One region of the Faecalibacterium sp. Marseille-Q4164 genome, then DNA from elsewhere that is predicted to be linked to it. Evidence: predicted binding sites of a transcription regulator. Region 1 holds the regulator's gene; the other holds the start of a gene.
The links. The regulator HrcA, encoded in region 1, represses chaperone genes, less so after heat shock. The targets are predictions, from matches to a motif close to TGTTAGCACTCNNNNNNNNNGAGTGCTAACA.
Positions count from the first base shown of each region.

Region 1 (3,412 bases):
GTGTTCTCAGGGTTGGTGATGGCCTGGCGCTTTGCGACCTGACCCACCAGACGGTCGCCGGTCTTGGTGAAGCCGACAACAGACGGGGTGGTGCGTGCACCCTCAGAGTTTGCGATAACAACGGGCTCGCCGCCCTCCATAACAGCCACGCAGCTGTTGGTAGTACCAAGGTCGATACCAATGATCTTACTCATAATGAAAGCTCCTCTCAAATTCAGAACGTTTTTTGTTTATATGATGCTCAAATGTTACCAAGCGGATGTTATATTTGAAAACCCTTGCGGGGTCTTGCAAAATCACTCTGCCACAACAACGGTGGCATGGCGGACGATCTTATCGCCCAGCTTGTAGCCCTTCTGGTAAACCGTGATCACGGTGCCGCTCTCCTGCCCATCGGGGGCGGGGATCTGCTGCACGGCATTCATAAAGTTGGGATCAAAGGGCTTGCCCAGCGCCTCGATCTCCTCCACATGGAGAGCATTCAGCGCCTTGGCGGCTTTGTCCAGCGTCATGGTCACGCCCTTCTTGTAATTCTCGTCGGTGGTGGGGGCGTTGGCCGCCATCTCCAGCGTATCCAGAATGGGGATGATCTGGTTCACGGCAAAGGACACGCCGTCGTTGAACTTCTGGTCAGCCTCACGGGTGGAGCGCTTGCGGTAGTTCTCATACTCAGCGGCCATCCGCAGCAGCTGATCCTTGGCCTGATTGGCATTCTTCTCAGCCGCGTCCAGCTTTGCCTTCACAGCCTCCAGCTCCCGGGCCTTCTTGTTGAAGAAGCCATCCTTTTTCTTGGGGTCTGCCGCTTCAGCGTTCGTCTCGGGAGCCGCTGCCTGCTCAGGTGCAGTTTCCGGGGCGGCCTGCTCGGCGGTGTTGGGCTCCACGGCAGGTTCTTCTGCCTGCGGGGTCTTTTTTGTTTCTTCGCTCATTCCAGGTCCTCCTTATAGATCACAGTCCGCCGGGGTGCGGCTGCCTGCGGGGTATCTTTTCGTTTGCCGCTCATTCCTTCGCCAAGCTGATCGGCAAAGGTGTGGAGCAGCGGCATCAGCTTCTGGAAGGGCATCCGGGTGGGGCCGATGAGGGCCACGGAGCCCCAGAGGCCTCCGCCCACCAGATACCGGTCACTCACGATGCACAGGCCGGGGATCTGAGGTTCCAGATCCTCGCCCAGCAGGATGCTTTCGCTCTGCTCTGCCGGGGGTGCAATGAGGGCGGCGGCCTGCTCTTCGTCGTTCAGCAGGCTCAGGATGCTGCCCACCTTGCCGTCCAGCTGGGGCCAGTCCAGCAGGTACTGCTCACCACCCAGATACACATGGGGCTGGGTGGAATCCTGCAGGATGGCGGCGGCGGCGCTGATCACCGGCACCAGCTCCGGGCTGATCTGGCTGCACAGCTCTGCAAGGAGCCGGGGCGACAGATCAACAGGAGCCACAAAGGTCAGGTTCCGGTTGAGCAGGGCGGCAAGCGCCGCTGCATTTTCCCGGGAAAGACCGGTGCGGACCCGCGCCACACGGGTGCGGACATAACCGGCAGTGGTCACAGCCAGCACCGCTGCGGCGCTGCGGCCCACCTGCACCACCTCGTAGTGGGCGATGCAGAGATCCTCAGCACAGGGGGTGCTGACGGCGGCGGTGCAGCCGCTGATGGCGGCCAGCGCCTTGGCGGCACCCTGTGCCAGCTTTTCCGGCTCGTGGTCAAGGCTTGCGAACACCGCGTCCACACGGGCGCGGGTCACACGGTCCAGCGGCTGGTCATCGGTGAGAAGATGATCCAGATAATAACGGTAGCCCTTGGCACTGGGGACACGGCCTGCGCTGGTGTGGGGCTGCTCCAGCAGACCCAGCTTGGTCAGCGCGGCCATCTCGTTGCGCAGCGTGGCACTGGAAACTGCCATATCAAAGTAGTTTGCCAGCACACTGCTGCCCACGGGCTCGCCCTCGAGGCCATACAGCGCAACGATCGCCTGCAAGACACGCTGTTTGCGTGCATCCATCGTCATAGCGCCTGCCTCCTTCGTTCGCTTTTTGTTCTTTAGCACTCCTTCTTCCTGAGTGCTAAGACCATTATATCCAATTTTGCGGCGCTGTCAATAGCTTCTCAGAAAAGTTTTGAAAGATTCATAATTCTGTCATAAAGGCCGCACAAAAAAGAGCCGCCCTGCGGCGGCTCTCCTATATAATAGATCATTCCTCCATCTGCTTTGCCAGAAATGCCGCCGCCACGTTCACCGCCTTGAGCTGGGCGGCATCGGGCTGGGCAGTGCGGTCCTCCGTAAGCAGGCCCACACTGCCGGTGACATCCCCCGCCGCAATGATGGGCACAGCGCACAGCAGCGCCCGGGGTGAGCCCTCACAGGGCAGCAATGCCTTTTCGGGGCTGCCATCGCTCTGGTAGGGCTTGCGGCTGTCCATCAGCTTTTCCAGCGGCTGGCTCACGCTGCGGTCTGCCAGATCCCGCCTGCCCGCACCGGATGCCGCCAGAATGCGGTCCCGGTCTGAGACAAAGGCCGTCAGGGCAAAGCACTTGCTCAGCACATCCACATACTGGGCCGTCACCCCGCTCAGTTCCCCCATGGGCGAATACTTTTTGAAGATGACCTCGCCATCCCCTGTTGTGAAGATCTCCAGCGGGTCTCCCCTGCGGATGCGCTGGGTGCGGCGGATCTCCTTGGGGATGACCACCCGCCCCAGCTCGTCGATGCGGCGCACGATGCCGGTTGCTTTCATAAGGTTCCCTTCCTTTCCATGTTCCGGTTTTGCTTCCAGATTTCTGTGAAGTATGGTTATTCTGTGGAAACAGGAAGGGAATTATTCATTCAGCTCCGGCCGGAGCGCTGCTTATCCTCATACATCCGGTGGTCGGCCAGGATGCGGATGGCACGCACATCGTCGCTGTCGCAGGGGTAGACCGCACAGCCGCAGCTGGTGCCGACCTGCACCTCTGCATCCTTCAGGCGGTAAGGCTCCCGGATGGCTGCCTTGATCTTTTCCACCCGGCTCTTGCAGAACCCCTCCGTTACGGCTCCGTTGACGATGAGGGCGAACTCATCCCCGCCGATGCGGAACACCGCATCGCTCTCCCGCACGCAGCCCCGCAGGCGGCTGGCCACCTCCTTGAGCAGCTGGTCGCCCACATCGTGGCCGTAACGGTCGTTCACAGGCTTGAAACGGTCAAGGTCGAGGTAGAACAGGACAAACGGTGTCCTGTTCAGCTCGTTTTCTTTCAACAATGCGTCAAAATAGCGTTCATTATACAGTCCGGTCAGGCCGTCGGTGTTGGCCAGGTCCTCCATCTGCTGGCGGGCCTCCCCTTCCTGCCGGAGGGCGCGCTCCTTTTCCTCCACGCGCAGGCGGGCATCGATGCGGACACCGTGCACCAGCACGATGCCTGCGCAGAAGAACAGCCCAGCCAGCAG
Region 1 is NZ_JAFREJ010000005.1:77,362-80,773, reverse strand. It holds gene dnaK (molecular chaperone DnaK) at 1-194, opposite strand, end outside; gene grpE (nucleotide exchange factor GrpE) at 297-926, opposite strand; gene hrcA (heat-inducible transcriptional repressor HrcA) at 923-1,996, opposite strand; gene J3352_RS07355 (stage V sporulation T C-terminal domain-containing protein) at 2,181-2,723, opposite strand; gene J3352_RS07350 (diguanylate cyclase domain-containing protein) at 2,813-3,412, opposite strand, start outside.

Region 2 (3,412 bases), on a different contig from region 1:
GAAATTACTTCATCAGGCTGCAAACGGCCTCGGCGTAAGCGGCGGGATCATCCACGGGCAGGCCCTCGATCAGCTGAGCCTGTGCATAGAGCAGGCTGCTGTATTTCTTGACCTTGTCGGTATCACCGGCCTCCTGTGCGGCCTTCAGCACGGCGAACACGGGGTGGTTGATGTTCAGCTCCAGCACCTTGTCGCTCTTCACGCCCTCGCTGCCGGGCTGCTTGGAGAGCACCTTCTCCATCTCGATGGACAGGGGGCCGTCGGCGCTCAGGCAGACAGGGTGATCCTTCAGGCGGGTGGAGACCTTGACCTCCTTGACCTTGCCGTCCAGAGCGTCCTTCATGGCATCGAACAGGGGCTTGTTCTCGGCGGTGGCATCCTCAGCGGCCTTTTTCTCGTCCTCGGTCTCAAGGCCCAGATCGCCGCTGTTGACGTTCTTGAACTCCACGGTGCCGTCCTTACCCTCGGCATCCTTGCGGGGGTAGCTGCGCATGATCTGCAGGCAGAACTCATCCACATCCTCGGTCAGCAGCAGGACATCATAGCCCTTGTCCAGAACCAGCTCGGCGGCGGGGAGCTTGGCCAGACGGTCCGTGGAGTCACCGGCGGCAAAGTAGATGAACTTCTGCTCGGCAGGCATCTTGTCCACATACTCCTGCAGGGTGACCATCTTCTGCTCCTTGGCAGACCAGAACAGCAGCAGGTCGCGCAGCAGCTCAGCGTGCATCCCGTAATCAGAGTAAGCGCCGAACTTGATCTGGCGGCCGAACTCCTTCCAGAATGCCTCGTACTTTTCGCGGTCGTTGACCAGCATGGAGTGCAGCTCGTTCTTGATCTTCTTTTCCAGTGCGTTGTGGATCAGCTTGAGCTGGTTGTCCTTCTGCAGCATCTCGCGGCTGATGTTCAGGCTCAGATCCTGGCTGTCCACAATGCCCTTGACGAAGCTGAAGTAATCGGGCAGCAGGTCTGCGCACTTTTCCATAATGAGCACGCCGGATGCGTACAGAGCCAGACCCTTCTCATACTCCTTGGTGTAGAAATCATAGGGGCGATGGCTGGGCACGAACAGCAGGGCGTTGTAGTTGGCGGTGCCCTCGGTGCGGCTCACGATGACGCGGGCGGGGTCGGAGTAATCGTTGAACTTATCCTTGTAGAAGCTGGCGTATTCCTCATCGGTGACCTCGCTCTTCTGCTTCTTCCAGATGGGCACCATGCTGTTCAGGGTCTCAAGCTCGGTGTAGGTCTCCCACTCCGGCTTGTAGTCCTTGGGCTTGGGATCGGGTTCGGGCTTCTGGCGGCTCTTTTCCCGCTCCATCTGGATGGGATAGCGCACATAGTCGCTGTACTTTTTGACGATGGCCACAATGCCGTATTCATCGAGGAAGTTCTCGTAATTGTCGGTATCGGTGCTGTCCTTGATGTGCAGGATGATGTCAGTACCGGCGGTGTCCTTCTCAGCGGGGGTCAGCTCGTAGCCGTCAGCACCGCTGGACTCCCACTGCCAGGCCTCATCCGCACCGTATGCCTTGGAGATGACGGTGACCTTGTCGGCGACCATGAAGGCGGAGTAGAAGCCTACGCCGAACTGACCGATGATGTCGATGTTCTCGTCCTTGTTGTCCTTCTTGAAGTCCAGAGAACCGGAGTGGGCGATGGTGCCCAGGTTCTGCTCCAGCTCTTCTTTGGTCATGCCGATGCCGTTATCGGAGACAGTCAGCAGGCGATTGTCCTTATCGCGGGTGAGCAGGATGCGGAAATCGCCCTTGTTCATGCCCACGGAAGGATCGGTCAGGCTCTTATAATAAAGTTTGTCGATGGCATCCGAAGCGTTGGAGATGAGCTCACGGAGGAAGATCTCCTTGTTGGTGTAGATGGAGTTGATCATCATGTCCATCAGTTTTTTGCTTTCAGCCTGAAATTCTTTCTTCGCCATAATACAAAACCTCTTTTGTACAGTATTCAGATCCGGCCCCTCGCAAAAGGAGCGGCAATGCAAAAGAAGCAGCCGATGCTGCATCTTCTTAGCACTCATATCTTTCGAGTGCTAATATACACCGATGCGGGTTAAAAATCAAGGGGTTTCATAAAAAGTTCAGAAATGAACTGGAACAAAATGCCTTTTGTGCGTTGCTACAAAAAATTCATAAAGAAATAGTTGACCTTTCACAATTTTTAGCGTATACTGGTCAGCGGAAACAAACGAGGAAAGAGGAATATGTTATGGCAATGAAGCCGGAGATCTCCGTGAAGAACCTGCTGATGCAGGCATTCCTGACGGGCTGGGAACGCTCGGACAAGAGCATTTCGCAGGATGAATACTTACAGAGCGCTATTCAGGTCATCGAGGTGCTGCAGGTGGAACCTGAAAATGTCTACGCCGAGGAGGGCTTGGGCCTGACCGACGGCGACGAGGTGGACCATCTGGACGACCTGCTGCGGGCAGACGGCCAGTGGCTGTATTACGGCGTGGAGGAGGAAAACTTCTTCCTCATCCAGTGGTACCCGGATAAGGCTTCTGCCGAGGCCAAGCTGGCCGAGCTGGAAGCACTGGGCGACGGCAAGCAGTATCTGGTGGACCTGAGCCTGACCCGCGAAAATCCTTCGGCTGCTGAGAACTTCGGCAGCTCCAACCCGGTTCAGCTGCGGAGCTGAGCCCGGCGTTTCTGACAAAAGGAAAGGGAATTTTCCATGCAGCTTTCACAAACGGAACGGGAGCGCCTGTCCGCTATTCTGGAACAGTACGACCATCACCCCAAGGTGCAGGAAATGCGTGAGTTTATCCAGCACGGTGATGTGACCACCTACCAGCACTGCAAGAATGTGGTCGTGGTCAGCTGCTGGATCAACCACCGCTTCCATTTGGGAGCCGATGAGACCACGCTGGCCGTGGGGGCCTTCCTCCATGATTTCTATCTCTATGACTGGCACAAGCAGGGCTCTTTCCACGGCCTGCGGCATCTGTTTGAGATGCACGGCTTTTCCCACCCGGGGTCTGCCTGTGTGAACGCACAGCGGGTGTTCGGCATTACCAAAAAGGAGCAGAACATCATTGCAAGCCACATGTGGCCCCTGACCTTCCGCCATATCCCGACCTGCCGGGAGGCGGTCATCGTCTGTCTGGCGGATAAATACTGCGCCATTGTGGAGAGTATGTTCCACCGCACAAGGGTGGGCGCTGACGAAGAAGAGTGGTAAAGAAGCCGCCGCACTGTTCACATGAAAGAAAGCAAAAGACCAGAGTTGTAACGCCTTTTGGCGAAACAACTCTGGTCTTTTTTTGTTGGGGCTTGTGCAACAGCCTCTTTGAAAAAGTGATCTTATTCTGCTCTCAGAGCCTTGACAGGGTCAGAGCGGGAAGCGGTTTTGGCGGGGATGAAGCCGCCCAAAATGGTCAGCACAGTTGCCAGCGCAA
Region 2 is NZ_JAFREJ010000002.1:349,144-352,555, forward strand. It holds gene htpG (molecular chaperone HtpG) at 5-1,933, opposite strand; gene J3352_RS04840 (hypothetical protein) at 2,221-2,652, shown strand; gene J3352_RS04845 (HD domain-containing protein) at 2,689-3,195, shown strand; gene J3352_RS04850 (ABC transporter ATP-binding protein/permease) at 3,318-3,412, opposite strand, start outside.
Region 2: htpG (molecular chaperone HtpG) is a predicted target of HrcA. The motif match lies at 2,020-2,050, and genes of this name have one in related genera.